DNA from 3 places in the Streptococcus sp. SP8 genome. Region 1 is predicted to be linked to each of the others. Evidence: predicted binding sites of a transcription regulator. Region 1 holds the regulator's gene; each other region holds the start of a gene.

What was found. Region 1 encodes Rex, which represses fermentation and respiration genes when NADH is low (regulators of the CRP and FNR family bind a similar motif). Its sites were predicted from a motif close to TTGTGAANTANTTCACAA; they were not measured.
Region 2: adhE (bifunctional acetaldehyde-CoA/alcohol dehydrogenase) is a predicted target of Rex. The motif match lies at 4,952-4,969, and genes of this name have one in related genera.
Region 3: PCY11_RS09835 (class II fructose-bisphosphate aldolase) is a predicted target of Rex. The motif match lies at 8,155-8,172, and genes of this name have one in related genera.

Annotation. Positions count from the first base shown of each region.
Region 1 covers NZ_JAQFJL010000001.1:183,076-194,097, reverse strand. The annotation lists gene gyrA (DNA gyrase subunit A) at 37-2,493, shown strand; gene PCY11_RS00910 (class A sortase) at 2,507-3,250, shown strand; gene PCY11_RS00905 (porphobilinogen deaminase) at 3,420-3,698, shown strand; gene radC (DNA repair protein RadC) at 3,753-4,436, shown strand; gene PCY11_RS00895 (redox-sensing transcriptional repressor Rex) at 4,489-5,136, opposite strand; gene PCY11_RS00890 (DUF4649 family protein) at 5,267-5,482, opposite strand; gene PCY11_RS00885 (DUF1831 domain-containing protein) at 5,484-5,831, opposite strand; gene PCY11_RS00880 (cysteine desulfurase family protein) at 5,841-6,953, opposite strand; gene PCY11_RS00875 (ribose-phosphate diphosphokinase) at 6,963-7,919, opposite strand; gene PCY11_RS00870 (CYTH domain-containing protein) at 7,992-8,549, opposite strand; gene PCY11_RS00865 (GTP pyrophosphokinase family protein) at 8,645-9,316, shown strand; gene PCY11_RS00860 (NAD kinase) at 9,300-10,118, shown strand; gene PCY11_RS00855 (RluA family pseudouridine synthase) at 10,115-11,008, shown strand.
Region 2 covers NZ_JAQFJL010000003.1:40,219-51,240, forward strand. The annotation lists gene PCY11_RS04570 (hypothetical protein) at 1-35, opposite strand, end outside; gene ruvB (Holliday junction branch migration DNA helicase RuvB) at 266-1,264, shown strand; gene PCY11_RS04580 (nucleotidyltransferase family protein) at 1,271-1,837, shown strand; gene PCY11_RS04585 (low molecular weight protein-tyrosine-phosphatase) at 2,011-2,436, shown strand; gene PCY11_RS04590 (hypothetical protein) at 2,465-2,869, shown strand; gene PCY11_RS04595 (acyltransferase family protein) at 2,859-4,661, shown strand; gene adhE (bifunctional acetaldehyde-CoA/alcohol dehydrogenase) at 5,064-7,715, shown strand; gene PCY11_RS04605 (hypothetical protein) at 7,967-8,524, shown strand; gene PCY11_RS04610 (hypothetical protein) at 8,538-8,843, shown strand; gene PCY11_RS04615 (hypothetical protein) at 8,843-9,166, shown strand; gene PCY11_RS04620 (zinc-dependent alcohol dehydrogenase family protein) at 9,327-10,379, shown strand; gene PCY11_RS04625 (ABC transporter permease) at 10,538-10,924, shown strand.
Region 3 covers NZ_JAQFJL010000019.1:854-11,875, reverse strand. The annotation lists gene PCY11_RS09890 (LytTR family DNA-binding domain-containing protein) at 1-325, opposite strand, end outside; gene PCY11_RS09885 (hypothetical protein) at 622-933, opposite strand; tRNA gene PCY11_RS09880 (tRNA-Thr) at 1,133-1,205, opposite strand; gene PCY11_RS09875 (ABC transporter permease) at 1,306-2,091, opposite strand; gene PCY11_RS09870 (ABC-2 family transporter protein) at 2,093-2,911, opposite strand; gene PCY11_RS09865 (ATP-binding cassette domain-containing protein) at 2,913-3,905, opposite strand; gene PCY11_RS09860 (hypothetical protein) at 4,286-4,693, opposite strand; gene PCY11_RS09855 (hypothetical protein) at 4,747-5,145, opposite strand; gene PCY11_RS09850 (hypothetical protein) at 5,183-5,530, opposite strand; gene PCY11_RS09845 (histidine phosphatase family protein) at 5,597-6,151, opposite strand; gene PCY11_RS09840 (alpha/beta fold hydrolase) at 6,203-7,141, opposite strand; gene PCY11_RS09835 (class II fructose-bisphosphate aldolase) at 7,226-8,107, opposite strand; gene PCY11_RS09830 (hypothetical protein) at 8,452-8,904, opposite strand; tRNA gene PCY11_RS09825 (tRNA-Leu) at 8,985-9,070, opposite strand; gene PCY11_RS09820 (CTP synthase) at 9,195-10,808, opposite strand; gene PCY11_RS09815 (B3/4 domain-containing protein) at 10,982-11,022, opposite strand, start outside.

The DNA.
Region 1 (11,022 bases):
AGTATGGTGAATTAAGTAAAGAGAGGCATTTTTTGAATGCAGGATAAGAATCTAATTGATGTGAATTTAACATCAGAAATGAAGACGAGTTTTATTGATTATGCGATGAGTGTTATCGTAGCTCGTGCCCTCCCTGATGTTCGTGATGGCTTAAAACCCGTTCACCGACGTATTTTGTACGGTATGAATGAATTGGGTGTCACGCCTGATAAACCGCATAAAAAGTCAGCTCGTATCACAGGGGATGTTATGGGTAAATACCACCCACACGGGGACTTCTCAATTTATGAAGCCATGGTTCGGATGGCGCAATGGTGGAGTTACCGTTACATGTTAGTGGATGGCCATGGTAACTTTGGTTCTATGGACGGTGATGGCGCCGCTGCACAACGGTATACCGAAGCTCGTATGAGTAAGATTGCTCTTGAAATGTTGCGGGATATCAATAAGAATACAGTTGATTTTGCAGATAACTATGATGCCAGTGAGCGGGAGCCCATGGTGCTACCAGCACGCTTCCCTAACCTTCTTGTGAATGGAGCTACAGGGATTGCCGTTGGGATGGCTACCAATATTCCACCTCATAATCTCGGTGAAACAATAGATGCCGTCAAATTGATGATGGACAATCCTGAAGTGACCACTCGTGAACTCATGGAAGTGCTGCCTGGTCCAGATTTTCCAACCGGAGCCTTGGTCATGGGGAAATCAGGTATTCATAAGGCCTATGAAACAGGGAAAGGTTCAATTGTTCTTCGCTCTCGTACAGAGATTGAAGTGACCAAGAGTGGTCGTGAACGGATTGTCGTTACCGAGTTCCCTTATATGGTCAACAAAACCAAGGTTCACGAACATATCGTTCGCTTGGTGCAAGAAAAACGGATCGAAGGGATTACAGCTGTACGTGATGAGTCTAACCGTGAAGGGGTTCGATTTGTGATCGAGGTTCGTAGGGATGCTTCGGCTAATGTCATTTTGAACAACCTATTTAAGATGACGCAAATGCAAACCAACTTTGGCTTCAATATGTTGGCGATTCAAAACGGTGTTCCAAAGATCCTTTCTCTTCGTCAAATTTTAGGTGCGTATATCGAGCACCAAACAGAAGTGGTGACTCGCCGGACCATCTTTGATAAAGAAAAAGCTGAAGCTCGTGCCCATATTTTAGAAGGCTTGCTCATTGCCTTGGATCACATTGATGAAGTAATCCGAATCATCCGCAATAGCCAGACAGACGCTGAAGCACAAGCTGAGTTGATGGCTAAGTTCAAGCTCTCTGAACGTCAAAGTCAAGCCATTTTGGACATGCGTCTTCGTCGTTTGACCGGTTTGGAACGAGACAAGATCCAGAGTGAATATGACGACTTGGTTGCCCTGATTGCTGATTTGGCTGATATTTTGGCTAAACCAGAGCGTGTGGCGACTATCATCAAGGAAGAATTAGAAGAAGTCAAACGCAAGTTTGGCGATGCTCGTCGAACTGAGTTGATGGTAGGGGAAGTTCTTTCTCTTGAAGATGAGGACTTGATTGAAGAAACAGATGTCTTAATTACCCTTTCTAATAAAGGATACATCAAACGTTTGGACCAAGCTGAATTTACTGCACAAAAACGTGGTGGACGTGGGGTCCAAGGAACCGGTGTGAAGGACGATGACTTTGTTCGTGAATTGGTTTCTACGAGCACCCATGATCATTTGCTCTTCTTTACCAATAAGGGGCGTGTCTATCGTCTAAAAGGCTATGAGATTCCAGAATATGGTCGGACAGCTAAGGGATTGCCAATTGTCAACCTCCTAAAATTGGACGAAGGTGAATCGATTCAAACCATTATCAATGTGGAGCAAGATCGCAGTGATGAGGCTTATCTCTTCTTTACGACGCGACAAGGTGTAGTTAAGCGCACTAACGTAGCAGAATTTTCAAATATCCGTCAGAACGGTCTGAAAGCTCTGAACCTACGGGACGAGGATGAATTGATCAATGTCTTCCTTACAGATGGCAATACTGATGTCATTATCGGTACCAAATATGGATATTCAGTCCGCTTTAATGAGGCAGTAGTTCGGAATATGGGACGTTCTGCTACAGGTGTACGTGGTGTGAATCTCCGTGATGGAGACAAGGTTGTTGGGGCAAGTGTTATCACCGACCAGGACGAAGTATTGGTCATTACTGAAAAAGGGTATGGTAAGCGGACAATGGCTGGCGAATACCCAACCAAGGGCCGTGGTGGTAAAGGAATCAAAACAGCCAATATTACAGAGAAAAATGGTCCGTTAGCTGGTCTTTTAACCGTTAAAGGGGATGAAGATCTGATGATCATTACCGATACCGGAGTTATGATCCGGACAGGTGTGGCTAACATTTCTCAAACGGGTCGTTCGACTCAGGGTGTGAAAGTCATGAGACTGGATCAGGATGCGAAAATTGTGACCTTTACAACTGTACAAGCTGATGAAAAAGATGAAGAAGTAGTGGAAGAAAACGAATAGATAAGGGGACAGCATGTCACGCAAAAGAAAAAAGAAAAAGAGTTTACGTAATACTCTTATCAACATCGTTGCAACACTTTTGATTATTCTCTCGCTTCTCTTAATTTTCAATGCTCCGATCCGCAATATGATCATGGTTTGGCATACCAACCAATATCAGGTTAGCAAGGTCGATAAAAAGACTATTGATAAAAACAAAGAAGTGAAGACGAGCTTTGATTTCCAACATGTCCAGTCACTCTCGACGGAAGCCGTGATCAATGCCCAATGGCAAGCTCAAAAACTTCCTGTAATTGGGGGGATTTCGATTCCTGAATTGAACATGAACCTTCCAATTTTTAAAGGACTTGAAAACGTAGCCCTTTACTATGGAGCAGGGACTATGAAGGAAAACCAAGTCATGGGACAAGGCAATTATTCTCTTGCTAGTCACCACGTATTTGGCCTTACTGGAGCAAATGCCATGCTGTTCTCACCATTAGAGAAAGCCAAGGCTGGTATGAAGATCTACATCACGGACAAAGAAAAAATCTATACTTATGTCATCTCGTCTGTTGAGACAGTGACTCCAGACCGTGTAGATGTCATTCAAGATCGTGAAGGTGTCAATGAAATCACCTTGGTGACCTGTGAGGATGCTGCAGCGACTTACCGAACGATTGTAAAAGGAAACTTGGAAACCTCTGTTGACTATGACAAGGCTCCAAAGGACATCCTGGATTCATTCAGCAAGTCTTATAATCAAATGCAACTCTAAGAAAATAAAGCCCGAGACAGAGATGTCTGGGCTTTTTCTATGTAGGAAGATAGGAGAAATTCTTGTAAAATTGTAAGAGATTGGTAATATAATGTAAGGAACTTGTCATAATATTGAGGGAAAATCAGTATATAATAGAGGAGAAAGAGTATGATAAGGAGGTAGAATAGTGACAAAAGAGCGAATTTATCATCACTTGCATCATTTCTATAATCTCTTAATAAATGATTTTCCACGAAATGGATTAATTACGAAAGGAATCTACGAAGTAGAGCAAGTCTACCAAACCTTAGAAGCCATTCCTCAGAGTCAGGAGTACTTGATCCGCTGTGAAATTCAACAGTTTTTAAAGGAGCTTGAACAAGTTCAAACAGGTTATCAGATCCGCTTTAATAAAGATGAAGCCTTAGTGTTAGATGATTTGAAGCAAGAAATCGCCTGTAAATAATGAAAGGTCGTTATTTTCTCAATTTATTACGAATTAATAAGTGAGGAGGAAATTATGTACGACATATCATTTATTGAACCATCTTTGCTTCCTAGAGAACGTTTGGTTTCTGAAGGGGTAGATAAGCTGAGTCATCAAGAATTGTTATCCATTCTCTTACGGACAGGCAATAAGCAAAAAAGCGTTTATGAGATTGCACAAGGTCTCTTGAGTTCGGTTAATAGTTTAAAGGAGTTAAGTCAATTAACCCTAGAGGAGCTACAGGAAATATCTGGCATTGGCCGGGTGAAGGCCATCGAACTTCAGGCTGTGATTGAGTTTGGACGAAGGATTCATAAAGATGAATTAATGAGTTCTGAACAGATCATGAGCAGCCAGAAATTGGCCCATAAAATACAACAGGAAATCGGCCATAAGAAACAGGAGCACCTAGTTGCCCTCTATTTAAATACGCAGAATGAAATTATTCATCAACAGACCATTTTTATTGGAACCGTGAATAGAAGTATTGCGGAGCCACGTGAAATCCTGCATTATGCCCTAAAACACATGGCAACCTCCATCATCTTGGCTCACAATCATCCATCTGGTGCTGTGTTCCCCAGTAAAAATGATGATGAAGTCACTCAGCGAGTCTTAGAGGCCTGTGAAGTAATGGGGTTGACCCTATTGGATCATTTGATTGTATCCGAAGAAAACTACTATAGTTATCGAGAAGAAACGGATTATTTGGTATAAAAAAGGTTGGAACCTTCTTGTTCCAACCTTTTTGTTGTTGAAGTATAAGTCTTTATTCTTCGTTTTTACGCATAAAATAAAGAAGTGTTTGCAATTCACTAGTAAGATCGACATATTGGACAACAACCTCTTTAGGAACTGTCAGATGGACTGGAGAAAAGCTTAGAATTCCTTTGACACCAGCATCTACTAAAAGACTAGCAACTTCTTGAGCCTTAACACTTGGAACAGTTAGAATGGCTGTTTGAATGCCTTCTTTTTTGAGATTCTCTTTGATCGTAGAAATCCCATAAATGGGGATCCCATCCTTACTTTTGGTATTAATCAGTTCATGATCATCTACATCAAAAGCCATGACAATTTTCATTTTATTTCGCTCATGGAAACGGTAATTAAGAAGGGCGCTTCCCATATTTCCGATCCCAACAATAGCGACATTAGTAATAGCATTGTCATTTAAAAGATCTGCAAAGAAGTTCATCAGTTTTTTTACATCATAACCAAATCCACGTCTTCCCAATTCACCAAAATAAGAAAAATCTCTGCGAACAGTAGCAGAGTCAATCCCAATTGCATCCGCAATTTGCTTGGAATTGGCGCGCTCTATTTTTTCAGAGTTAAAGCGTTTAAAAATGCGGTAGTAGAGCGATAAGCGTTTTGCTGTTGCGCGTGGAATTGGAGTATTTTTATCATGTTTCACAATATCACAACCTTTCCCTCTTATTGTATAGGAAGATTGTGAAAAAATCAACTATCTTGAACGGTTTTTCAAAAATATTTTTGTCTAAAGAAAAAGCTGATGGTGATGGGAGAGTTCCATCACCATCAGCTTAGTTTTCAGCTTGCTCTACCTTTTTCAAAAAAGCATAGAGCCCATCGACTCTCCCCTTATAGGGGAGTTTTTCACCCTTGTATTCAATGGAAACAATTGAGTAAGAGTCAGGCAGGGTTACACAGCCTGAAAATGCTAGGATGCAGGCTGCAAGGTCGGGATAAGTAGTCATTCGTTCTACTTGGTAAGCGTCGATATAAGTTAGGGTTACCATATTAGACCTCTGTTTTGTTGAAAATTTCTCTTTCGACAAGACTATCCATTAGGAAATAAAATTTTTGTTGGATAATGTCATTTTCTGGATTTTTAAAGATATTCACCAGACGAAGTCCAGACTTATCTGTAATATTGATTTTAAAACCTGTGAGGTCTTTGTTGAAGATAATTTTAAGCAAGAAGCCTTCACCGCTATTTGGAACAGCTTCGAGCAAACGATTTAACTCGTAATTTCCAACTTTTGTAACAGCAAATGTATTGTCACGTAAGGTATATTTTTTAACATTTGGGTGTAGACTATAGGTATATTTGCAGTCTTTCAATGAAACACTTGTTTCAAAAGCCATATTGTTCTCCTATGATAAAATTTCTTTAAGTTTTGAGAGGAAGTCTTGAACCTCCTCTACGGTATTGAGTTCTGAAAAACTAATTCGAAGGGATTCTTTTAGGCGTGAGCTATCTTTTCCATAGAGCGCCTCAAGGACATGGCTGGGTTGAACTGTACCGGCGGTACAAGCAGAACCTGTAGAGACAGAAATTCCAGCAAGATCGAGTCGCATCAATAATACATCATTTTGGACACCCGGAAAGCCAAGGTTCCAAACAAATGGAAGATGATCGTCATTCGCATTTACGTAGTAGTCGTAGGCTGCTAAACCATTGACTAGTTCCTGGCCAAGTTTTTGAACCTGGTTGAAATTTTCTTCTTGATGAAGTGTAGCTTGCTGAAGCGCAGTTGCCATCCCGACAATAGAAATGAGATTTTCCGTGCTGGCTCTCATCTTACTTTCCTGATCCCCACCATGGATGAGATTATCAAAGTCTGGGACAGCTGCATAAAGGAAACCAACTCCCTTTGGTCCATGGAATTTGTGGGCAGAAGCACTGAGAAAATCAATTCCCAACTCTTCGGGATAGACAGGGACCTTTCCGATTGCTTGGACAGCATCAACGTGAAAGGCAGCTGGATGATCTTTTAAGAGTTCTCCGATTTCTTTAATCGGTAGAAGATCGCCAGTCTCGTTATTGGCAAACATGGTAGAGACAAGAATAGTATCCGGTCTAAGAGCGGCCTTGATATCACTAGCCAGAATGCGTCCAACTCTTGGTTGGACGATCGTAACTTCAAAACCGAAACGTTCTACAAGATATTCGATGGGTTCTAGAACCGCATGGTGTTCCAAAGCGGTCGTAATGATGTGTTTGCCATCTGCTTGGTGTTTCAAGCAGTAGCCTTTTATAACGGTATTATTACTTTCTGATCCACCTGAAGTGAAGAAAATACGATTTGGAAGAGTATGGAGAGACTGAGCAATCTGCTCGCGAGATTCCCGGAGAAGTTTACTAGCCATCCGTCCATGAGCATGAAGGCTCGATGGATTTCCAAAAGTGGTCTTCATAGTTTCAGACATTTTATCAATGACTTCAGGTAGAAGGGGAGTTGTTGCGGCATTATCAAAATATATCACATTAAGACCTTATTTCTTGTGGTAGGCAAATAGAGGACTAACAGGTTTTCTTTCTTGAATGCGAACAATAGCTTCAGCGATCAGTTCGCTAGCTGTCAGATAGTTAATATTTTTTGGTGTTGGTCCATTTGGAGCAACAGAATCGGTTACTAAGATTTCTTTGATCGGAGCTTGGTCTAATAATTCAACAGCTCCTTTTACAAATAAACCATGGCTTGATACAGCATAAATTTCAGTAGCACCTTCGCGTTTGACGATTTTCGCAGCTTCTGAGAATGTCTTACCAGTATTGAGGATATCGTCAATCAAGATCGCTTTCTTGTCTTTGACATCCCCGATAATATAGCCATAATCACGGTTCGCATCATCTTGCTCGTAATCAATGATCGCAATCGGTGCATCAAGATATTCTGCTAAACTGCGAGCTCGTTTGACACCAGAGTTTTTAGGGCTGACGACTACGACATCAGGACCAGTTAGACCTTTGTTGATGTAGTGTTCTGCAAAAAGTGGAATGGTAAAGAGGTTATCCACGGCAATATCGAAGAAACCTTGGACTTGCACTGCATGGAGATCCAGAGTGACGACACGATCCACCCCAGCTTTGACCAACATATTTGCGACAAGCTTAGCAGTAATTGGTTCGCGAGGAGCAGCAGTCCGGTCTTGGCGAGCATAACCGAAGTAAGGCATGACCACATTGACAGTATTTGCGCTGGCCCGTTGGCAAGCATCCACCATAATTAAGAGTTCCATCAAGTGATTGTTGACAGGGAAACTGGTTGATTGAATGATATAAATATCATATCCACGAACACTTTCCTCAATATTGACTTGGATTTCACCATCTGAGAATTGACGGGATGAAATTTTCCCAAGTGGAACCCCAGCATGATCCGCGATTTTTTGCGCAATCTCTGGATTTGAATTGAGAGAGAAGAGCTTCATATTTTTTTTATCTGACATGTGATTCCAACCTCATTTAGATTTTTGATCTTAACACTATTTTAGCAAAAATTTGCGATAATTTCAGCTATTTTACAATCTTTCCGCCAATCTTGCGATTTTATTTTTTGCAGCTTTGTAGACGATTCCATGCTCTTTGATGAACTGATGGAAATTTTCTTCCTGCTCAGCGGTTTCGACCTCGATTTCTAATTCATAATCTTCAGTGTCTAGATAGAGACTGTGGTCTAGTGCCACCAATCCTGCAGCTGTTTCTTTTTCGAATCGTTCTGTTGTAAGGCTTCCCCAGACAGCGAGTTGCTCAACAGAGATTTCTTTAGAGATTAAGAGGTTTTTGATTTCTCCGTCAGGAAATTCATGTTGCTGGAGGATCGCCTCAGTTTCTTCAGGGCTGAGGTCTTGATTATATTCGAAGTGACCGACTACTTCAGGGACCTTGAGAGTCAATTCAGCCTGATCTGTGAAAGTACGCACCCGCAAAGCCATTTTTTCCTTACGGATGAGCTGATCTGGCGTATCAATATAGTGATTCGTTTGAATAACTAAGGGTGTATCTGTGAAAAGGGAGAGAAGGGACTGGTATTCTTGCTTATTCAACAAGGTTTTATATTCAATTTCTAAATGGTTCATTTTGTCATCCTTTGCTTTTTTTTGAAAGCGATTCATGATATAATAGGAGATGTGTTTATTGTATACAAAAATGGTTCAGATTACAAGGTGGTAGGATGGCAATTGATTGGGAAAACTTCTTAGACCCCTATATCCAAGCAGTTGGAGAGTTAAAAATTAAACTGCGTGGGATTCGTAAGCAATATCGTAAGCAACAAAAACATTCTCCAATTGAGTTTGTCACAGGGCGGGTTAAGCCGATTGAAAGTATCCGTGAAAAAATGTCTCGCAGGAATATTTCTGAAGAGAATCTTGCCCAAGATATGCAAGATATTGCCGGTCTTCGCATCATGGTCCAATTTGTAGACGATGTGGACGAAATCCTTGAGGTTCTGAGACAACGGCAGGATATGCGCGTGGTCCAAGAACGAGATTACATCCGCCACAAGAAATCAAGTGGCTATCGGAGTTACCACGTTGTGGTGGAGTATCCGGTTGACACCATTGATGGAAATGAGACGATCTTAGCAGAGATTCAAATTCGGACCTTGTCCATGAACTTTTGGGCAACCATTGAACACTCGCTTAATTATAAATATAAAGGAGACTTTCCAGACGAGATCAAAAAACGCTTAGAGACGACAGCCAACTTGGCCTATCTTTTGGATGAAGAGATGGGAGCAATTCGGGATGCCATACAGGAAGCTCAAGCTCTATTTGATCCACTTCATCGTAAGTTAAATGATGGCGTTGGAAATAGTGATGACACAGATGAAGACTACAGGTAAAAAAGTATCCATTATTCGCAATCGAAAGCGTCAAAGTGAAGAGGTTTTTCAGCAATTGCGCTACAAGCTTCGGAAAAATAATTTTATTTTGACGGAGAAGCACCCGGATATTGTGATTTCCATTGGTGGTGATGGGATGTTGCTATCGGCCTTTCACAAGTATGAACACCAGTTGGATCGGGTGCGATTTGTTGGTGTCCATACCGGACACTTAGGATTCTATACAGATTACTTAGACAGTGAAATTGATAAGCTAGTTGAGAATTTAAAATATGATACAGGTGCCAAGGTTTCTTACCCTATTTTGAATGTCAAGATTACTTTTGATAATGGGGAAACCCGTACCATGAGAGCGTTGAACGAAGCAACGATTAAGAGAAGCGACCGAACCATGGTTGCCGATCTTACGATTAATGGAGTGGATTTTGAGCGCTTCAGAGGAGACGGCATTACTGTTTCGACTCCTACAGGAAGTACGGCTTACAACAAATCCTTGGGAGGAGCAGTCCTTCACCCAACTATTGAGGCGCTGCAAATCGCTGAGATCGCCAGTCTCAACAACCGCGTTTATCGTACCTTGGGTTCTTCTGTCATTGTCCCTAAAAAGGATAAGATCGAGATTACACCGACGAGACCTGGCTTTCACATTATCTCTGTTGACAATTCAACCTATTCTTATCGCAATATTGCAAAGGTAGAATACCAGATTGACAACCATAAGATTAATTTTGTGGCAAGCTCCAGTCACACCAGTTTCTGGAATCGGGTCAAGGATGCCTTTATCGGAGATGATAGAGAATGAGATTTGAATTCATTGTCGATGAGCATGTCAAGGTCAAGACCTTCCTGAAAAAGCACGAGGTTTCTAAGGGCCTCTTAGCAAAGATTAAGTTTCGTGGTGGCAAGATCCTTGTCAATGGACGTCCGGAGAATGCGATTTATTTGTTGGATATTGGGGATCGCTTGGTCATTGATATTCCAGCAGAAGAAGGGTTCGAAACTCTAAAACCCATGGATCGGCCTTTGGATATTTTGTTTGAAGATGATCATTTTTTGGTCTTAAACAAACCCTTTGGGATCGCATCGATTCCAAGTGCGATTCATTCCAATACCTTAGCAAATTTTGTAAAGGGCTACTATGTGAAGCAGGACTACGAGAACCAGCAGGTTCACATTGTTACTCGTTTGGACAAGGATACAAGTGGCGTTATGCTCTTTGCCAAACATGGCTATGCCCATGCTCGCTTGGATAAGCAATTGCAGTCTAAAACGATTCAGAAACGCTATTATGCCCTGATTAAGGGAGAAGGGTCATTAGACCCTGTTGGAGAGATTATTGCTCCGATTGCGCGTGATGAAGATTCAATTATCACCCGAAAGGTAGCTAAAGGTGGCAAGTATGCTCATACAAGCTACCAGGTTGTTCAATCTTTTGGTGATATTCACCTAGTGGTTATTCAGTTACACACAGGTCGAACCCACCAGATCCGCGTTCATTTTTCCCATATTGGTTTTCCGCTCTTGGGAGATGATCTCTATGGCGGCAGTTTAGAAGACGGCATTGAGCGCCAAGCCCTTCATTGTCATCGTCTATCCTATTATCATCCATTTCTAGAGGAAGAATTGGTCATAGAAAGTCCACTGCCTCCAGATTTCCAAGCTGTATTAACACAGCTTCAAACTAGTTATTAATTATTAAAAGGAGT
Region 2 (11,022 bases), on a different contig from region 1:
AAACCGAAAAGGATCTTCTTTGTTTTAGTAAACATAAATTTACCTCCTAAACGTTGTTGCTTTAATTTTATCATTAAAGGAAATAATTATAAAGTGAAATGGTGAGCGATAGATGAAGAAGAAGGGACTGTATAATAAAAAGAAAGGTTGGCGATGAGGGCAACCATTCAACTTATTCTAACGAACGCTAGTGAGAACCAGGATCTTTAAAAAACATATTCTATTTATGGTACCGAAGGTATCATTTTTTGCTATAATAGACTGTATGAGTAGAATTTTAGACAATGAAATCATGGGCGATGAAGAGGCCGTTGAACGGACGTTGCGCCCGCAATATTTACATGAATATATCGGTCAAGATAAGGTCAAGGACCAGCTGAAAATCTTTATTGAGGCGGCTAAGCTTCGGGATGAGGCGCTGGATCATGTCCTTCTTTTTGGCCCTCCGGGGCTTGGGAAAACCACCATGGCCTTTGTCATCGCTAATGAACTGGGCGTCAATCTCAAGCAGACTTCTGGTCCTGTCATTGAAAAGGCCGGTGACTTGGTAGCTATCCTCAATGATCTAGAACCGGGGGATGTCCTCTTTATCGATGAGATCCACCGTCTTCCTATGTCAGTCGAAGAAGTGCTTTACAGCGCCATGGAAGATTTTTACATCGACATTATGATTGGCGCTGGGGAGAGCAGCCGGAGTGTCCATCTGGACCTTCCTCCTTTCACTTTGATTGGGGCCACGACTCGAGCTGGTATGCTGTCCAATCCCTTGCGCGCTCGTTTTGGAATTACGGGGCACATGGAATACTATGAGCAAGATGATCTGACAGAGATTGTCGAGCGGACCGCCGAAATCTTTGAGATGGAGATTACCCACGAAGCTGCCGAAGAGCTTTCTCTTCGTAGTCGGGGGACTCCTCGGATTGCCAATCGGTTGCTCAAACGGGTGCGCGATTTTGCCCAGATCATGGGCGATGGCTTGATTGACGATACCATTACCGACAAGGCCCTCTCTATGCTGGATGTGGACCATGAAGGGCTGGACTATGTCGATCAAAAGATCCTGCGTACCATGATTGAAATGTACGGCGGTGGCCCGGTCGGGCTTGGGACTCTATCAGTCAATATTGCTGAAGAACGCGAGACTGTAGAAGATATGTATGAGCCTTACTTGATTCAAAAAGGCTTTATCATGCGGACCCGGACAGGGCGCGTGGCGACCCGCAAGGCTTATGAACACTTGGGTTACCCCTACAATGGAGACTAGAAGAAGATGCTGACGGAAAAAGCGATAGTAGAACAAATCCAAGCGGATCCGGAGATGATGACTGTCTTGGCTATTATTCGAGATCTCAACTTGGCAGATGCCTGGTTAGCGGCGGGCGCGGTGCGCAATTTCATCTGGAACCAGCTCTCTGGAAAACCAGGGTTTGACGCGACAACCGATATGGATCTGGTCTTTTATGACCCTGAGATCAGCTATGAGGAGACTCTGCAGATCGAGCAGGACTTAAAGAAGACCTATCCCCAGTTCGCTTGGGAAGTGAAAAATCAAGTCTATATGCACCAGCATAGTCCGGGGACGGCTCCTTATCGCAGTGCCTGTGATGCGGTTTCCAAATACCCCGAGCAGTGTACGGCTCTTGCGGTTCGCTTAAGGAAAGACGGTCAGCTAGAGCTCTTTCTCCCTTATGGGACAAGGGATATCGAAGACTTCATCGTTCAGCCGACTCCGCATTTTTTAGCCAGCCCCGAGCGTTTAGCGGTTTATACAGAGCGGATGAAAAAGAAAAATTGGCAGAGTAAATGGCCTCCATTAGAGGTTCGTTTTCCAAAATAGAGAAACAGATCAGATTTGAAAAAGGAATCTGATTTTTTTTTAAAATGATGGAGTCCCTTTGTCATCTTTCTGTCACATTTTTGTTATAATAGTAATAGTATGCTGGTTTTCCATAGTGGAAAGCCAAGAGCTCAGCTAGGTTGGGCAGTCCGAACAAGGAGTTAGGTGGAATCATGAAAAAAATCGTCTTTGTCTGCTTAGGAAATATTTGTCGGAGCCCCATGGCGGAGTTTGTCATGAAGGACTTGACGGATCAGTATGAGATTGAAAGTCGGGCAACCTCTAGCTGGGAACATGGCAATCCCATCCATCGGGGAACCCAGAAAATCTTTCAACAACACCAGGTCCCGTATGATCCAGCTAAGACTTCCTTACAGATCAAGGAAGAGGATTTTTACAACTTTGATTTGATCCTAGGGATGGACGAAAACAATGTAGCAGATCTGAAGCGAATAGCTCCTGCAGGGACAGAGCACAAGATTCATCTTTTTGCTGCTGAAAGTGTGCCAGATCCGTGGTATACCGGTGATTTTGAGGAGACCTATTCCAGAGTCCTGACTGGCTGTAAGGCTTGGTTAGATCAGTTAGCAACTTCCTAAGAGTTTGATATGTGAGAGAATACAGAATATGAAAGAATTTTATGAGACTTATAAGGTCTATCTGACGCGAAAAAATTTAGAAATAGCAGCATTAGTCGTGATTATTCTATCTGCTTTGTTGGTTTTCTTTTCAGCCATTCCAGGTCAGGGTGTCTTGACCTTGGATAAGGGGGCGATCCGTTACGACGGAAGTTTGGTCCGTGGCAAGATGAATGGCAAGGGAACCGTCACCTTTAAAAATGGGGATACCTATACAGGTAACCTCGTCAACGGCTCTTTTAGCGGCTATGGTAAGTTTAAGTCCAAGGATGGTTGGACCTATGAAGGGCAGTTTGTTAACGGCCAGCCGGAGGGCAAAGGCACCTTAACCACAGAAGCCAACGTCGTATACAAAGGAACATTCAAGCAGGGGATTTATCAAAATGCGCATTAAATGGTTTTCACTCGTCCGTGTTACAGGACTCTTATTGGTATTGCTTTACCATTTCTTCCAAAAAGCCTTTCCTGGAGGCTTCATTGGGGTAGATATTTTCTTCACCTTCTCAGGATTTTTGATTACAGCGCTCTTGATCGATGAATTTGCGCGCAAGCAAGGAATCGACTATTTGGCATTCTTGAAACGGCGCTTTTACCGGATCGTACCACCCCTTGTCTTTATGGTCTTGGTCGTGATGCCCTTTACCTTTATGGTCCAACGGGACTACGTGGCTGGTATTGGGACTCAGATTGCGGCGGTCTTTGGTTTTGTGACCAATTTCTTTGAGATGGCAACGGGTGGTAGTTACGAAAGTAACTTCATTCCGCATCTCTTCCTTCATACCTGGAGTTTGGCTCTAGAAGTGCATTACTATGTGCTCTGGGCACTTTTGGCATGGTTCTTGGCTAAGCGGGCTAAGACGGTTGGAAAGTACCGAGGTATGCTCTTCTTAGCATCCAGCGGGCTCTTTCTCTTCACCTTCTTGTCCATGTTCATCCGCGCCTTTCTGACAGCTAATTTCTCTACTATCTATTTTTCTAGCTTCACTCACATCTTCCCCTTCTTTGCGGGATCATGCCTAGCAACGGTGACAGGGATTGCCAATGTCAGCCCGAACTTTACAAAATTGGTGCAGTCTTGGAGCATGAAAAAGACCTTATCGGTCTTGGGTGGAAGCTTTGCCTTCTTGTTTGTGCTCAGTCTTTTCTTACCATTTGATAGCTTGTGGACCTATCTATTTGGCTTTTTAGCAGCGACAATCGCAGCTTGTGCCATGATTCTGTCGGCCCGCATTCTCCATGAAAAGACGCCAGATAAAAAAGAACCAGCCATCCTCAATTTCTTGGCAGATACCAGTTATGGCGTTTACCTTTTCCACTGGCCTTTCTTTATCATCTTCTCTCAACATTTGGGAAATATGATGGCAGCCCTTGTGACGACGATCGTTTCCTTGATTCTAACGGCTCTGTCCTTCTATATTTTGGAGCCAACCATTGCAGGCAAGGAGCCTCGTGTCTTTGGTATGAAGATGGATCTCAGCTTTTTGACCAAGCCAATCTTTTACCTCATGATTCCATTAGCTCTCTTGATGATCGGGATCTCTGCCTTTGCACCAACAGTCGGAGCTTTTGATGAGAGTTTGGTAGTGAGTGGGCTCAATCAAGCAGACAGCAAAATGCAGGTCACACGGACGCAGGTGGACAATGCGACGGCAACAGACTATAACGTCTCAAATGGTGTGACCATGATCGGTGATTCGGTTAACTTGAGAGCACAAGACTACCTGACTAAAGCGATCCCTGGCATCCAGATCGATGCGGTGGTAAGCCGTCAGTTGGAAAATGGAATGAAGGTCTTTGAGACCGATATTTCCAATAAAGTTCTCCTAAAAAATGTGGTCATTGCCCTAGGAACCAATACTGTAAGCAACTACAAAGAATTGCTGGACCAGTATGTTGAAAAACTTCCAAAAGGCCGTCGCCTGATCCTTGTGACACCATATGATGGTCGATATGCCAACGATCAGTCCAGTGAATCGGTTCAAACGCGTCTTTATGAATTGGAACTAGCCAAGAAATACGACTTTATCACCATTGCGGACTGGTATCAAGTAGCAATTGAAAATCCAAACATTTGGGTGGGAACAGACTCTGTTCACTTCAATATGGAAACCAATGGCGGGGAACTCTATGCTCAAACAGTTAAAGAAGCCCTAGATAAGGCTGAAAAAGGACCAGTCAAGAAGTAAAAATACTTCTCTGAAACTGAAACAAAACATATCCTAACAAAATAAAACAAAAAGCAACTTTATACTTGTAAAAAGTTGCTTTTTTTAGTAAGATTAAGAAAACGCTTACAAAAATCAATTGAAAACATCACTTTGTGAAGAAAAAGTTTTTTAAATTATTTTTTCACAATTTTGCGAAAGAATTGCTTTTGCAGCAATCAAATTGATAAAACTTTCACAAACTTCAAAAAAATCTTTGTGAAAGTTGCTTGGAAGTGTTTACAAAAATCTCAAAATAGAGTACAATTATATTGTGAAATAATTAACAAATCGAAATTTCTTACACTATTCTTGAAAATTTCCGAAAACATGAAAAAGTTCTAGAAAAGGATAAGGGTTTCAAACATTGGAGGAAAGTATCAAATGGCTGATAAAAAAACTCTCTCACCTGAAGAAAAGAAACTCGCTGCTGAAAAACACGTAGACGAGTTGGTGCAAAAAGCGCTTGTTGCGCTTGAAGAAATGCGCAAATTGAACCAGGAGCAAGTGGACTACATTGTAGCGAAAGCATCTGTAGCTGCTCTTGACGCACACGGTGAGCTTGCTCTTCATGCTTATGAAGAAACTGGTCGTGGAGTCTTTGAAGACAAGGCGACGAAGAACTTGTTCGCTTGTGAACACGTAGTAAATAACATGCGTCACACCAAGACAGTTGGTGTCATTTCAGAAGATGACGTCACTGGTTTGACCCTTATTGCTGAGCCTGTCGGAGTTGTCTGCGGGATCACACCTACAACCAACCCAACTTCAACAGCAATCTTTAAAGCATTGATTTCCTTGAAGACACGGAACCCTATCGTCTTTGCCTTCCACCCATCCGCTCAAGAATCATCTGCTCATGCGGCACGAATCGTACGCGATGCAGCAATTGCAGCTGGAGCACCTGAGAACTGTGTGCAATGGATTACCCAACCTTCTATGGAAGCAACTAGTGCCCTGATGAACCATGAAGGGGTTGCGACCATCCTTGCGACCGGTGGTAACGCCATGGTAAAAGCTGCTTATTCTTGTGGAAAACCAGCTCTTGGGGTAGGTGCCGGAAACGTTCCTGCTTACGTTGAAAAATCAGCCAATATCCGCCAAGCAGCACACGATATCGTCATGTCTAAATCATTTGACAACGGTATGGTCTGTGCGTCTGAACAAGCGGTCATCATCGATAAAGAAATCTACGATGAGTTTGTTGAAGAATTCAAATCTTACCACACTTACTTTGTCAACAAAAAAGAAAAAGCCCTTCTTGAAGAGTTCTGCTTCGGCGTAAAAGCCAACAGCAAGAACTGTGCAGGTGCGAAATTGAATGCGGACATCGTTGGGAAACCAGCAGCATGGATCGCTGAACAAGCTGGCTTCACTGTACCAGAAGGAACCAATATCCTTGCGGCAGAATGTAAAGAAGTTGGTGAAAAAGAACCGTTGACTCGTGAAAAATTGTCACCAGTCATCGCTGTTTTGAAATCTGAAAGCCGTGAAGACGGAATTAACAAAGCTCGCCAAATGGTTGAATTCAACGGTCTTGGTCACTCAGCAGCCATCCATACTGCTGATGAAGAATTGACCAAAGAATTTGGTAAAGCAGTTAAAGCTATTCGTGTGATCTGCAACTCTCCTTCGACTTTCGGTGGTATCGGGGATGTTTACAATGCCTTCTTGCCATCATTAACACTTGGATGTGGTTCTTACGGACGCAACTCTGTTGGGGACAACGTTAGTGCCATCAACCTCTTGAATATCAAAAAAGTCGGACGCCGGAGAAATAACATGCAATGGATGAAACTTCCTTCAAAAACATACTTTGAACGTGATTCAATTGAATACCTACAAAAATGTCGTGACGTTGAACGTGTCATGATCGTTACAGACCACGCTATGGTAGAGCTTGGTTTCCTTGATCGTATCATCGAACAGCTTGACCTTCGTCGCAACAAGGTGGTTTACCAAATCTTTGCAGACGTAGAACCAGATCCAGATATCACAACTGTTGAACGTGGTACAGAGATCATGCGTGCCTTCAAACCAGATACGATCATTGCTCTCGGTGGTGGATCACCAATGGATGCGGCCAAAGTTATGTGGCTCTTCTACGAACAACCAGAAGTGGACTTCCGTGACTTGGTACAAAAATTCATGGATATCCGTAAACGTGCCTTCAAGTTCCCATTGCTTGGTAAGAAGACTAAATTTATTGCGATCCCAACAACATCTGGTACAGGATCTGAAGTAACTCCATTTGCCGTTATCTCTGATAAAGCAAACAACCGTAAATACCCAATCGCAGACTACTCATTGACTCCAACAGTTGCCATCGTAGACCCTGCCTTGGTATTGACAGTTCCAGGATCTGTTGCAGCAGACACTGGTATGGACGTCTTGACGCACGCGACAGAAGCTTACGTATCACAAATGGCTAGCGACTTCACAGATGGTCTTGCTCTTCAAGCTATTAAACTTGTCTTTGAAAACTTGGAAAGCTCAGTCAAGAATGCGGACTTCCATTCACGCGAAAAGATGCACAATGCGTCAACCATCGCAGGTATGGCCTTCGCCAATGCCTTCCTCGGTATTTCTCACTCAATGGCCCACAAGATCGGTGCGCAATTCCACACCATCCACGGACGGACCAATGCCATCTTGCTTCCATACGTTATCCGCTACAACGGTACACGGCCAGCTAAGACAGCTACATGGCCTAAGTACAACTACTACCGTGCAGATGAAAAATACCAAGATATCGCTCGTATGCTAGGACTTCCATGCTCTACTCCAGAAGAAGCCGTTGAAGCTTACGCAAAAGCTGTATACGAACTCGGTGAACGCTGTGGTATCGAAATGAACTTCAAAGCACAAGGCATCGATGAAAAAGAATGGAAGAAACATTCTCGTGAATTGGCCTTCCTTGCTTATGAAGATCAATGTTCACCAGCTAACCCACGTCTTCCAATGGTAGACCATATGCAAGAAATCATCGAAGATGCTTACTATGGTTACAAGGAACGTCCAGGACGTCGTAAATAAGACGCCAAGGAACAACTGATGTTTATCAGCTACCCCCACTCGAAAGAGCGGGGGATTTTTGCTATTTGGGTCCAAAACTCGTTTTTTCATAAAAAATTAGACTTTTTTTCAGAAATTGTGTTATTTTTATAGCATTCCGAGCTATTTTATGTTACCCTATAGTGTGTGAATCTGCCTGTAGCTGAAGGGTTATGGTCCTTTTTCAGTTATAGGAAACGAAAAAATAAATCCAAGAAAGGAGGCCATCTCAAATGGAGTTAGAAGGTGACGTGCAAGGAAGACAAGATCAGGCACAGAAAATTATTGAAATGCCCCAACGAGATCGGGAAACTTCCACTTCAGAAAATCAGCCATCATCTGCTTCAGTGGTCTCCATGTATGGGCAGGAAAAGCCAAGCATTTCTAGCCTCCATCAGCAACTGGCAGGCGCATCTGGAACCCAGACCATTCAATTGCGGGAGGAATTGGTGCTGGCGGTAGCGCAGAATGCTTCAGCGCAAGCAACTGTCTTTGAGGCAGAAATCAAGGATAAGCTTGAAGAGGCTAAGGAGACAGTTTCTCATAAGGTCGCTGAGGTGTCTCAAATGGCCCACAGCATGGCCCAATTTTTAACAGACGCAGAAGTGGAGCAACTATTAGGAGAGTTCTCCATGGATACTTGTTGGGACCAAGCGGTAGAGGCGGAGAACCTCGCCCAAGCAAAGGCCTACTCTACTCGCTTGTCAGATTTGGCAGGTCAGCTGGAGGCTGCTTCAGCTCAATTGGTGGACTTGGACAAGGGACAAGCGACGGCCTTTGATTTTTCATAAGTAGGAGAAAAAGATGTTAGAGATCCTGGGAGAGGACAGAGAACGAATTGAGGAGCTCCATCGAGAGATTAAAAAGGAGCAAGAGCGGATTGCGATCAGAAGTTTGATTGCAACGCAAAAAGCCTTGATGATGTTGGAAGGGATGAGTTTGCAGGTAACCTTGGGCGGTCAATCTGAAAAGATGCGCTCTTTTGCTACAACGACCCTAGTTAGTGATTTGAAAGATGGATTTACAGGAGGAGCAGCGGACGCGGTAGAAACAGCACTGAAATCAGTGAAGAAACCGATTTTATTGAGTCCGATTAAAGGAGGTATGTGATGTACCATTCAGGAAATAGTGAATTAGAACAACTAGAAGATCGACATTACCGCTTCAATCAAAAGCTTAGCGAGTTGGAGTGGGATTATGCGGATATGCGTATGGATGTCCGCCAACATACAGAAAATTTAGTGGACTGGCTGAGTGCCCTTCATTTTCAAGCGCCAAGTGCGGAGGCCCAAAGTGGCTTGGAGCGTTTATTTGCCTTGCAAGAAGAGTTTGAGGCAGAACTCAAGCGCTATGAAGAGCGTTTAGAAGAAGAGCGTGAGCGCGAGCAGCAAGAGTACTATAAGCAGCGTCAACAATTAGAACAAGGTGATTGAAACATTCCTCTGGTAGAGATAAGAGGAATGTTTTTGTTTGCTCAAAAACTTTTAAAAATGTGCTCATAAATTCTTGCAAGCGCTTACTTAGTATGTTATAATATTCACAAAGAAACGAAAATAAAATGGTTTTATCAAACCAACAAAAAAGGAGTCGCTTATGAAAGCTGCAACTTATGTATCTGCAGGCAATCTGCAACTGATTGACCAACCAAAACCAGTGATCAAAAATCCAACGGATGCCATTGTGCGTGTCTTGAAGACAACCATCTGTGGGACAGACCTTCACATCCTAGGAGGAGATGTTCCGGCTTGTAAAGAAGGCACGATTTTAGGCCACGAAGGAATCGGGATCGTCGAAGAAGTCGGCGATGCAGTGAATAACTTCAAGGTGGGCGACAAGGTTATCATCTCTTGTGTCACAGCTTGTAATACCTGCTACTACTGTAAACGTAGTTTGCCTTCTCACTGTGAAGATGGTGGTTGGATTTTGGGTCACTTGATCAACGGAACCCAAGCAGAGTATGTCCACATTCCACATGCGGATGGTAGCCTTTATCATGCGCCTGAAACGGTGGATGACGAAGCCTTGGTTATGCTCTCAGATATTCTCCCAACCTCTTATGAAATTGGGGTGCTTCCATCTCATGTAAAACCAGGTGATAATGTCTGTATCGTTGGAGCTGGTCCGATCGGTCTTGCAGCTCTCTTGACTGTGCAGTTCTTCTCACCAGCTACGATTATCATGGTGGACTTGTCTGAATCTCGTCTTGAAGCAGCTAAGAAATTTGGAGCAACTCACACCATCTGCTCCAGCGATATCGCTGAAATCAAGGCCTTTATCAATGAAGTGACCGAAGGCCGCGGTGTCGATATCTCCATGGAATGTGTGGGCTATCCTGCTACTTTTGATGTCTGCCAAAACGTCATCTCTGTCGGTGGACACATCGCCAATGTCGGTGTCCACGGAAAACCGGTTAGCTTCAATTTGGACGAATTGTGGATCAAGAACATTACCCTCAACACCGGTCTTGTCAATGCCAATACCACTGAAATGTTGCTCAATGTCTTGAAATCAGGCAAGATCGATGCGACTAAGCTCATCACCCACCACTTCAAACTCTCAGAAGTCGAAAAGGCCTATGATGTCTTTAAACATGCGGGTGAAAACCATGCTCTCAAGGTGATTATCGAAAATGATATCAGTGAATGAAGTGGCAACTAATATTTGTTCATAGTTTTTTTAGACGGACCAGAGATATTCTGGTCCTATTTTCAACCCCAAAAAGCCAATGATTCCTTGCAAAATAAATTTGTTGTCTTATAATAGAAGTACAGAAAACGATTACATAAAGAGAAAGGTGTGATCTTATGAAACGGTTTTGTTATCATCGTGAATTCTGGATGGACTTCCATTTCTGGATCTTGGTCTTGCTTTTAGCGGCTGTAGCTTTGACGATGCGGGCTCCGCTTTCGGTAGCTAGCCTGGCTTATCTTGCTTTTGTCGGGATTTTGATCCTTCTTCAGGTCTTTCAACCGGCTGTATCGACACGTCAGTATCCAGAAGGTAGCTACCATTTCAATTGGACCTTTTATCGTGATACCCGACTGTATATCAATCTCTTTTTATTAGCAGGTCTCTTGGCAGGCCCAATGGCTTCATCGGATATGGTCTATTGGATTTTGCTTGGAGCCGTCGTCGGCTCTATCGGCTTTGTATTTGTCGTAAAGGAAAAAGCGACTCAAAAGATGGCCTAAGGAATCACCATGTCCTAGATCTCTGAAACTAGTTTCAGAGATCTTTTTATTTTCCCCTAAAATGTGAAACTATAATCCAATTGCACGATTAATATTGT
Region 3 (11,022 bases), on a different contig from region 1:
AGATCTGCTTTGCGTTGACAATGGTGGATTTGGAAATTCGACAAAAGGCGATGGGAAGTAGCTCCTCCAACTCATAGAGCTTCTGTTTGACCTCATAGGCCTCGTCCTTGGTGTGTCCAAAAATCTTCTCCCCGTCCGTCTCAAAAAAGAGGATAGATGCCAAATCCAGAAAATACTCACTTCGATCCTTGTAGAAGGCCAAAGGAGCGACCTTTTGTTCTAGGATTCTCTCTTGCAGCTGGGTCAATTCCGGGGTCAAGCGCGGAGCTCGAATCAAGATCTCAGGCTCATCCGTTGATGGATCCAATTCGATTCTAACTTTCATAAAACTCCTTTCCCAACGTTTTGATAGTACCATTATAACAGCTGTTGAAAACAAAACAAGGGCTTTTCAGTAAGTGGCACGTTTTCCCCATCAAGAGGTAGTTTTTGAGAAGTAAAGAGGCTGGGACAAAAGTCCTAGCCTCTCAATTGTCTTTGGATTGTCGGGCAAGACGCAGTGGTTGAGTGGGCTCTACTACGCTGATTTCATCAGCTTTTACAGCCCTACTCAACTGTGCGGAGGTGGGACGACGAAATCGAATTCTAACGAATTACCGATTTCTGTCCCACTCTCTTTCTTTATTTGTTGCTATTCTTATCCGGTAAAAGAAAACTAAGACCCACGCAAGCAAGGACACCCGCTGTGATCACTAAGCCATTTGAAACCGGCAAGAGATCGTAGATCGCGTTTGCAATCATCAGAGCAATTAAAGCACAGATGACACTTGCCTTGTAGTCCTGTTTCAACAGATTTTCAAGCGTAAAGAAAGCAAATAAGAGAACGGGGAATAAAGGCCAGATATTCACATCGATCTTTGGAAAGCCAACCATTCCCATTGTGACAACCGCAAGAGCTGCCAGAATAAATCCAAGTCCAAGTAATTTTTTCATCATCGTATACCTCGTTTTTATTAATTGGAAGTATTGCTTCCTTTGATGATTCTATGATAGCAAAGAGCCCCTATGGAGACAAGGACTTTTGACTAAGCGGTCAAAAATGGCGCCTATGCGGTCAAAAAAAGAGCGAGACAGAACGAATCGGTTATCACCATCATTCGTCGTCTCGCTCCTTCAAAGCCGTTTCTTCCTATGCCGATTGCAGGGATCGAACCTGTGACCTACGCGTTACGAGTGCGTTGCTCTACCAACTGAGCTAAATCGGCGATTACCTTCTTAGTATAGCACTCTGAGAATAGATGTCAAGAAATTTTCATCTCCATTAGAAAAAGCCTTTCCTGAGACAAGGCTTTGAGATTCTTCCTATTACGAACCCGCACTTTCGTAGGCATCTAAGCCCTTGTCCCATAGTTTCAAAGAAATAACAAAGAAGACAAGGGAAATTAGAATCAAACCACCAATGTTAAAGAGCCCATCCTTGTCCTGCAAGAAATAACTGGCAGGATAGTAAGCCGTAAAGGCGAAAGGTACAATAAAGCTAATTAACCAACGAAGGAGCGAATTGTAAATAGAAATAGGATACTTGGCAAAATCATTAAACATATAGAAAATGTAAATCATGGCACCTGACTGCTTGGTCCAAAAAGCGATGCTAGCTGTCGCGATTTTTAAAGAAGTATAAATCAAGGTCGCAAAAGGAATACAGACTAGAAAAATCAGGAATTTTGGAAGAGTCCAAGAGATGCTAGTTACTGTTGTTCCTAATAGAATGCCACCGACCAAGAGTTCACCCAAGGCATCAATCTGAAAGGTCTCAACCAGAATATGAAATAGGGGATTGATAGGACGAGTCAGATACTTGTCAAACTCCCCTTTTCGAACTAGTCGTTGACCTAAAGCCCAGAGATTGTCAAAAAAGAGATGATCTAGTCCCTTTGGAATTAAGGAAAATCCATAGATAAAGGCAATTTCTTGAAAAGTCCAACCTTCTAGGGAGGGAATGTGTTGAAAGATGACATTGAGAAACAAGAGGTTCAGGCCTTGAGTCAGAAAGACTCCCAACACACCAACCACAAAATCTACCTTGTATTCCATGATTTGCTTGATGTACTGTCTGATAAAAATCAGATGCATGCGTTGATATTTTTTCATACTAACCTCCCTGAATGGTGATAAATGACTGGACTCGTTTCCAAATCAACTGAGACAAGCCCACCATCACTATAAGCCAGAAAAGCTGAAGCAAAAGTGCTTGAAGAATCTGACTAGCATCGTATTTCCCAACAATAATCATGACCGGAGTGTAAATTAAGGATGAGAAAGGTAAGAAGGACAGAATATCTGAAATGACCTTTGGAAAGAAAGCCAAGGGAATCAAACTCCCAGACATAAAGGCCACTATGGAAGTCTTAAGTAGGTTGGAACCCCAAAGATTTTTAAATACAAAGGCTGAAAATCCAAAGCAGATATTAAAGAAAAAGTTAATCAGATAAGCCAGAGTTAAGCTAAAGAGATAAAGGACAGTTAATCCCAGCACCTCTAGAATACCTTGCCCAGATAAGATTTTTATCAAAACAATGACACTTAAAAATGGCAGGCCAACAGAGATAAAAATCAACCACTTGGAGCCAAGTTCGGTGAAAAGGTAAGAGGCCGCAAAATGCACTGGTCTCAGCAAGCGCATGATAATGGAGCCATCCTTGACCTCCTCCCCAATCATAAAGGAGCTATCAGACCTGGTCAACAGATTGGTCACAAAACTCATGATGATGTAGAGAGTGATATCTGCCATACTGAAGCCCTGAATCAAAGGCTCCTGAGAGGAGTCAAAGACTGCCTTCCAGAGATAAAAGGCCACAAAAGCCCCCATGACATCACCAATCCGATAGAGAATAAAGTTGACTCGATAGGTAATCAACTCCTGAATCCCCGCATTGATAAAGGGTTTATAACGTCTCCACAATTTGACCATCTTAGAGCTCCTTTCGGTAGAAGCGACGGATAATATCTTCAATATTCGTATCTACCATCTTCAAATCACGGACCTCAAAATCAGATAAGGTTTGCTTGATAATATCGGCCGACTGGTAGCGGGAACTATCGAATTCAATATTGAGAGTATTTCCTTGTCTATCAATGGACATATCAGGCAAGCCCTCATAATGAGAGAGGAGATGATTTTGACCTGGCGTCAGGTCAAAGGAGAGAGTCTTCATCTTTCCAAAGGTCTCCTTGAGCTGGCTAACCGTTCCATCAAAAATCTCTTGCCCCTTATCAATCATAAAAATCCGATCACAGAGTTGCTCAATATCACTCAAATCATGAGTAGTCAAGAGAATAGTTGTCTCTTCCTCCTGATTAATCTGGGTAATGGCCCGACGAATGTTGTCCTTGACCGACACATCCAAACCAATAGTCGGTTCATCTAAAAAGAGAACTTTGGGATTGTGAAGCAAGGAAGCCGCAATATCCGCCCGCATCCGTTGACCTAGTGAAAGAGTCCGCACAGGATCCTTGATAAATTCCTTCAAATCCAAAACTTCATTCAAAAAGTCCATACGCTTATGGAAAAGCGAGTCCGGTACATCATAGATCTCTTTCAAAACCGTGTAGGTCTCTTGCAGAGCCAAATCCCACCATAACTGGGTGCGTTGTCCGAAAACGACTCCAATATCCTTGACATAATCTTGGCGATTATCCTGCGGAATCTTGCCGTTAATCCGACAAAAACCAGATGTCGGTTTTAAAATCCCTGTCAGCATTTTGATGGTGGTTGACTTCCCAGCACCATTTGCCCCGATAAATCCTAAAATCTGCCCTTTTGGAACTTCAAAAGTTAAATCCTTGACCGCTTCAAAGGTCTGCTTTTCAGGATGAATAAAGGAGCGCAAGGCTCCCTTTAAACCCGGCTCCTTAACTGTCTTCACAAAATTTTTCCGAAGATGTTGCACTTCTATCATTGCCATATCTATCTCCCTATCGTAAGAAGCAACATTGTATTTTTGACCACAAATATTCTAAATCCTTACTTTCTACACTTTCTAAATATTATTACAGAAGGCTTTATACCAACCTATTATAATCCAATAAAAAAAGGAATGCAAGCGTTTGCTTATTGATTATGAAATGAGAAATTTTTCTCTTAAAATAATACTTTTAAGCAAAAATTCTGGTTTCATCGTTTCCTTAAAATACCAAAAAAACTGCCTTCTTTTTCAACATAAGGAAAGAAAGCCCTAATAACACCCTTTTATAGTGCAAATGTCTACGGAAAACAAGTGTTAATTTATATCGAAAATTTTTATCCCTAAGAAAAGATAAAAAGGTGATGCTGCATCACCTCCCTCTACCAAGTTAAGTCTTCAATCATGCTTCTTACTTGTGAATCAAGAGTCTTATCCTTCTTCAGTTCTCCAACCAAAGTCTGAATCTGCCGGACTAGATTTGGATCATTGTCATTATAGCATCGATGAAGCATCCAGATGTTATGCACAGTTGGACTTTTTAGAACTGACTCCATCAATAATTCCTCATAGCCTTGATGATAAAATCGCTCCACAAAGTGAACCAACTCACCTGGAGCTCCAAAATCTACTTCTGGATGCTTGGAAATAAAGTCTAAGACGGGGTCAACCAAATCAAAGGGTTGAGGGTAAGCCTCCATGGCATCTACAATCTCGTCTGCCAACTCAAATTCTTGGTCTTCAGTAATTGCATCATGCAAAGCAACTAACATATCATCTTTAGTAAGCATCTGATTCTCCTTTTCAACTTTTCCATATCATTATTCGTTTTTGAACTTCTTCTTCACTCATCAAACCTTGTTCGTAAGTAGTTTTCCAACTCCTTTTGGGATAAATCACTAGGAAGTTCAAACACATACTCATAACCTTCATCACAAAAGGAAACTTTCTCTTCAGGTGGAAACCATTTCCGAAGCCAGATGATATAGGAGGCATAATCTTGTAACCTGTTCGTTGAATCAAAGTAATCAATCACAAAAACATTTTTCTTGCTACTCAGTGAACTTTCCAAAGTAAGCTGAGGACTTTGATAATCCCAAGAAAGCGAGTAAGCTTTTTCAGGATTCGTCCTTTCTCTGATCAAAATACCTGGAAATTTTTCTCTCAAAGCAGTACAAAAGGCTTGTAAATCTAGGAATATGGGGTCTTTACTCTCAATAAAGACAAAATCAGCAGTACTCATCAGTCTCTCTCCTTCTTTTTAAAACTGAAAACAGACCTTAACCATCAATGGCAAAATTCTCCAGACTCTCAAATGCCTGCCCCTGATAGTCAAAAGAAAAGATATGAATATCATCAAAAGTTTGATCGCAGAAAGTAACGGTTTGTCTTTCTGGCTCGATGATGGGTTTACCCAATTTTTCAGTAGCTTCTTCATCTGTGAAATACCCATAAAATTCTTGTAAATGAGGCAGTATAAATGCAAGAATACGGTAAAGATTTTTATGGTAATTGGCTGCAAGCAACTGAGCTTCCATCTCAAAGTTTCCACTTGGTTTTTCTTCCCAAGCTACAAGAACATCATCTACTTCATGTAGGTAGGCTTGCAAGGACTGATCGAATATCATGGCTATTTTTCCTTCAATTCTATTTGTAATAACAGAAAATAAAATCACATAGATTGAACTAAATGATTACCTAGATGTAACTTTCATAATTCTTTTCACACTCTTATCTTTGTCAACTAGAAAGCAATCTGGAAAAGTCATCTGTCCCCATTTTTTATAATCAAAACTTGAATCAAAATGATTGATTAAGATTCCTAGCAAATTTCCATGAGAACTCAGTAAAATGGTTTTATCTGAGTACCTTTCTTCCAAGTCCTCAAATAAATCTAAAATTCTATTTAATGCTTCTCGATTGGACTCTCCTCCAATAAGAGATTTATCTGGATTTTGCCATAAATATTGAATTGTTTTTTCAAACTCAGTATCTTCAATAAATCTTGAGGATAATTTTCGCTCTCGTAACCGATTATCAAGAACTATTTTATCAAATTGAATTGGCGAGCTATTAATCGTTTCAAATGCTCGTTTATAAGGACTAGAAAAATAATAATCAATATTAAAAGAATTCAAAAAATCTAACTGATTAAGAGATGAAAATCCTTTTTCTGACAAAGTTCTATTAAAATCATCACTTGAAAATCTTGAATGAGCATGTCTAAGTAAAATATAAGAATTATTCATAAGTCATTACCTTTCAATTATTATCATCAGTCTCAATGGATTTTTAAGCCCTCAATTATTCTCTAAAAATTCTTTAATGCGAGAAACAATAGCATCGCTTTGATAATGATAGAGGTCGTGAGGCGCATCCATATAGTCGACTTGAACATTAGACTGGTCGCTTGCAAATCTCTCTGCATAAAGTTGCCACTCTGATTGGCTAAAGGTCGTGCCTTCACCGTTAGAAACCAGGAGTAAGGCTGGAATTTTCGGATTAATGCTAGATGGAACTTTCTTGGCATTTTCCTTTGCCAAACGCGATTCATGAAACATAGCTTGTGACATCAACTGCTTATAAGCTAGAAGTTTATATTGTTTTCGTTCACTTTCGATCAGAGTTTGATTTTTTATATATAAGGACTCAGGAAAGTAGCGTAATAAGCCAATCTTGCTGCTCCAATATGCCACAGTGAGCAAGGTCTGATTCTCCTTTAAATCTTCATAACTTGATGGCAATGCCCAATCTAAACCAATCAAAGCTTTCACTTCATCAGGAAACTTCTCCTGCCAAGCAAGACTCTCTAAACTAGCCATAGAATGCGAAATAATCACATAAGGACCTGAAACATGAGCTTGCGCCAAAGCTTGACGGGTCTCAGAAAGGACCTCCATCACATCTCTTGAACGATCACTATCTTCACTAAAACCATATCCTGCTCGCTCCACGACAACAACCTTGTATTTTTTGGATAGGGGATCTGATAGATTCTTAAAGTCTAGGATAGGAGAGGCGATACCTGCACCGGAAAGAAAAACGATTGTTTGAGGTCCTTCTCCTTTAACAGAGACATTCATTCGATGTCCATTGACTGTAACTTGTTTACCAATGGGTGTGAGAAGCTTACTTTCATTTCGTAAACTAAATTGATGAAAAACAAATGTAGCACCTAAAAAGATCAGGAGAAAGCCACAAACGATCCAGCTCCACAGTTTGAATTTTTTCATAGGCATATTGTACAAAAATTAACCCCTGGAAGCAACCTTTCCCAAACAAAAAAACAAGATCCACATGGGACCTTGCTTTCCTGTTTTTAATTAAGCTTTGCCTTCTGAACCGAATACGTCGATACGTTCTTCAACAGCTGCAGTAATTGCTTCGAAACCTGGTTTCAAGAATTTACGTGGGTCGAAGAGTTTCTTCTTGTCGTATTCTGCTTCGTTTGCATCGTATTCACGTACGAATTGACGAGTAGCATTTGCAAATGCGATTTGGCATTCAGTGTTCACGTTAACTTTTGCAACACCAAGTTTGATAGCTGCTTGGATTTGATCATCAGGGATACCTGATCCACCGTGCAATACGATTGGGAATCCTGGAACAGCTTCAGTCAATTTTTGCAAGTGGTCAAGGTGAAGACCTTTCCAGTTTGCTGGGTAAGGACCGTGGATGTTACCGATACCTGCCGCCAAGAAGTCGATTCCTGTAGCAACCATTGCTTTAGCGTCTTCGATTGGTGCCAATTCACCGTCACCGATGATACCGTCTTCTTCACCACCGATAGTACCAACTTCAGCTTCTACTGAGATACCTTTAGCATGAGCTTTTTCAACGACATCTTTCGCCAATTTAAGGTTTTCTTCAACTGGAAGGTGTGAACCGTCAAACATGATTGAAGTGTAACCAGCTTCGATACATTCAAGAGCATCGTCGTAGTGACCATGGTCAAGGTGAATAGCAACTGGTACAGTAATACCCATTGATTCTACAAGGTTTTCAATAAGGGCTTTACATACTTTGTAACCACCCATGTATTTAGCAGCACCCATAGAAGTTTGGATAAGTACTGGAGCTTTCTTAGCTTCTGCTGCACGCAAGATAGCTTGAGTCCACTCAAGGTTGTTTGTGTTAAATCCACCAACTGCATAACCATTGTCACGAGCTGCTTGGACAAATTTTTCTGCTGAAACGATTGCCATTTGTTATAGGCCTCCTATAAATTTTTATGGGGTTAATCCCACTTACATTGTTTATTTTATCACTTTTTAGATGAAATTGCTAGTTTTTCCTGTGTCTTTAAGCGCTTTCTTACGATAAATAGGGTGGAATCTCCTAACTCCTAAGACTTTCATCCTAGCAAATAAGGAAAAGAGAGTGGGACAAAAGTCCTAGCCTCTCAATTATTTTTGGATTGTCGAGCAAGACGCAGTGGTTGAGTGGGCTCTACTACGCTGATTTCATCAGCTTTTACAGCCCTACTCAACTGTGCGGAGGTGGGACGTCGAAATCGAATTCTAACGAATTACCGATTTCTGTCCCACTCTCAATTCTCTTCTTTAAAATTTTTTAGTGAAAGGAGAAAGGCAATCCCGCAAATCACAAGGAATACCGCTGCAACCCATTGAGAATAGAAATAAGCAGCAAATAATTGACTGTCGGTGAACATTTTTCCAAGAAGCCCGTTTACCAATCTAAAAAGAAAAGGAAAGGTGTCAGGTACAGCAAGAAATATCGCAACAAGTAGAATAAAGCCTGCCATCAAGAAAAGATTGGGAATCCACTTTTTAATCCTTTTCTCTTTTCTGAGCAAACACTTAGAAGCAATCGCTGCTAGAAAAACGAGGACATTCCATATGTTTAAGGCAATAAAATATCTAAAAGTATCCTTGTATGCGCCTATCGCCATAGCTAAAATCATGATAGGACCGAAAAAATTAATGGCACTTCCCAATAGTGCAAAGAGGCCATCGACCAAAACCAGATACTTCTTCTTCATTTTCTCACCTCATCTCACACCTATTCTACCACAAAGAAATTTGAAAACAAAAAAAGATAGCCAAAGCTATCTTGATCCGATGCGGAGAGAGGGACTTGAACCCTCACGACCTAAAGCGGTCACAGGATCCTTAGTCCTGCGCGTCTGCCAATTCCGCCATCCCCGCGATTGAGTACTTTACTAGTATATCAATCAACAACTTTTTTGTCAAGATTTTTTTCAAACTTTTTTCAGGGTTTGTCATTTTTTCACAAAAAGGGATCAGGTTTCTCGACCTGATCCCTTGATTCTTATTTGCTATCGTGGTTTTCAACTGCCGCTGTGATAAAGGCTGTGTAAAGTCCTTCTGGGCGGTTTGGACGGCTTGACAATTCTGGGTGGTATTGGCAAGCGACAAAGAATTTGTTTTCTGGGATTTCAACGATTTCGACCAAACGGTTGTCTGGTGAAACGCCTGAGAAGACAAATCCTGCTTCTTCGAACTGTTCACGGAAAGCATTGTTAAACTCATAACGGTGACGGTGGCGACGTTGCACCACTTCTTGATTGTCATAGGCAGCTGCTGCTTTTGAGCCTCGTTTGAGTTTAGATGGGTAAAGACCGAGACGGAGCGTTCCTCCCATGTCTTCCACATCGATCTGGTCCCGCATGATATCGATAATCGGATACTTAGTTCCTGGATCCAATTCGGACGAATTAGCTCCTTCTAAGCCTAAAACGTGACGAGCAAATTCGATACAGGTTAACTGCATACCCAAGCAGACACCCAACATTGGGACGTCCTGTTCACGCGCATACTTGATGGCTTGAATTTTTCCTTCTGTTCCCCGTTGACCAAAACCACCTGGGACGATGATTCCATCCGCATCTCCAAGGAGTTCTGCCACATTTTCAGCTGTCACATCATTGGCATTGACCCAATTAATCTTGACTTCTGCATCATTGGCATACCCTGAGTGCTTCAAGGCCTCAACGACAGAAATGTAGGCATCTTGCAATTCTACGTATTTTCCAACCAAGGAAATCTTGACCTGTTTCTTGAGGTTCATGACCTTGTCGACCATCGCAGACCATTCTGTCATATCTGCTGCAGGAACATCCAATTTCAAATGGTCACAAACGATTTGGTCCATATTTTGTGCTTGCAAGTTCAATGGGATTTGGTACAAATGTTCCACATCCAGTGATTCGATGACAGCTTCTGGTGCGACATCACAGAATTGAGCCAACTTGTTCTTAATTCCTTGACCAGCTGGTTTTTCTGTACGGATGACCAACATATTTGGTTGAATCCCAAGACCACGCAATTCTTTCACAGAGTGTTGCGTCGGCTTGGTTTTCATTTCTCCCGCAGCCTTTAAGTAAGGAAGAAGGGTGGTGTGGATGTACATAACATTTTCAGCACCAACATCTGCCTTCATTTGACGAAGAGCTTCAAGGAATGGAAGGGACTCAATGTCTCCAACTGTTCCCCCGACTTCTGTGATGATGACATCTGAATCCGTCGTCGTCGCTGCTCGTTTGATCTTTTCTTTCAAAGCATCTGTGATATGAGGAATAACCTGTACAGTCGCGCCCAAGTATTCTCCACGACGTTCCTTTCGAAGGACTTCGCTATAAATTTTCCCTGTTGTCACATTTGAGTACTTATTCAAATTGATATCAATGAAGCGTTCATAGTGACCAAGGTCCAAGTCTGTCTCTGCGCCATCGTCTGTGACAAATACTTCCCCGTGTTGGTAAGGACTCATCGTCCCTGGGTCAATATTGATATAAGGGTCAAATTTTTGGATGGTCACTTTCAATCCACGATTTTTGAGCAAGCGACCAAGACTTGCTGCGACAATCCCTTTCCCGATGGATGATACGACACCACCCGTGACAAAAATATATTTTGTTGACATGTGCTTTCCTCTTCTTCTAATGTTGTAGAGGCCATTCCTCTTTGCAGAAAAAACAAAAATAGCTCCCTAATCCTTAGGGAGCTCCGACCTCAAAATGAGGTGCCCGAACAATATCTTACCGCAAATGGTCTACTTTGTCAAATTGAAAATTTCATGAAAATAATTTTCGCTGTTTACACGACCTTTTCCACTCCATTTTGTGTGACGAGAAATT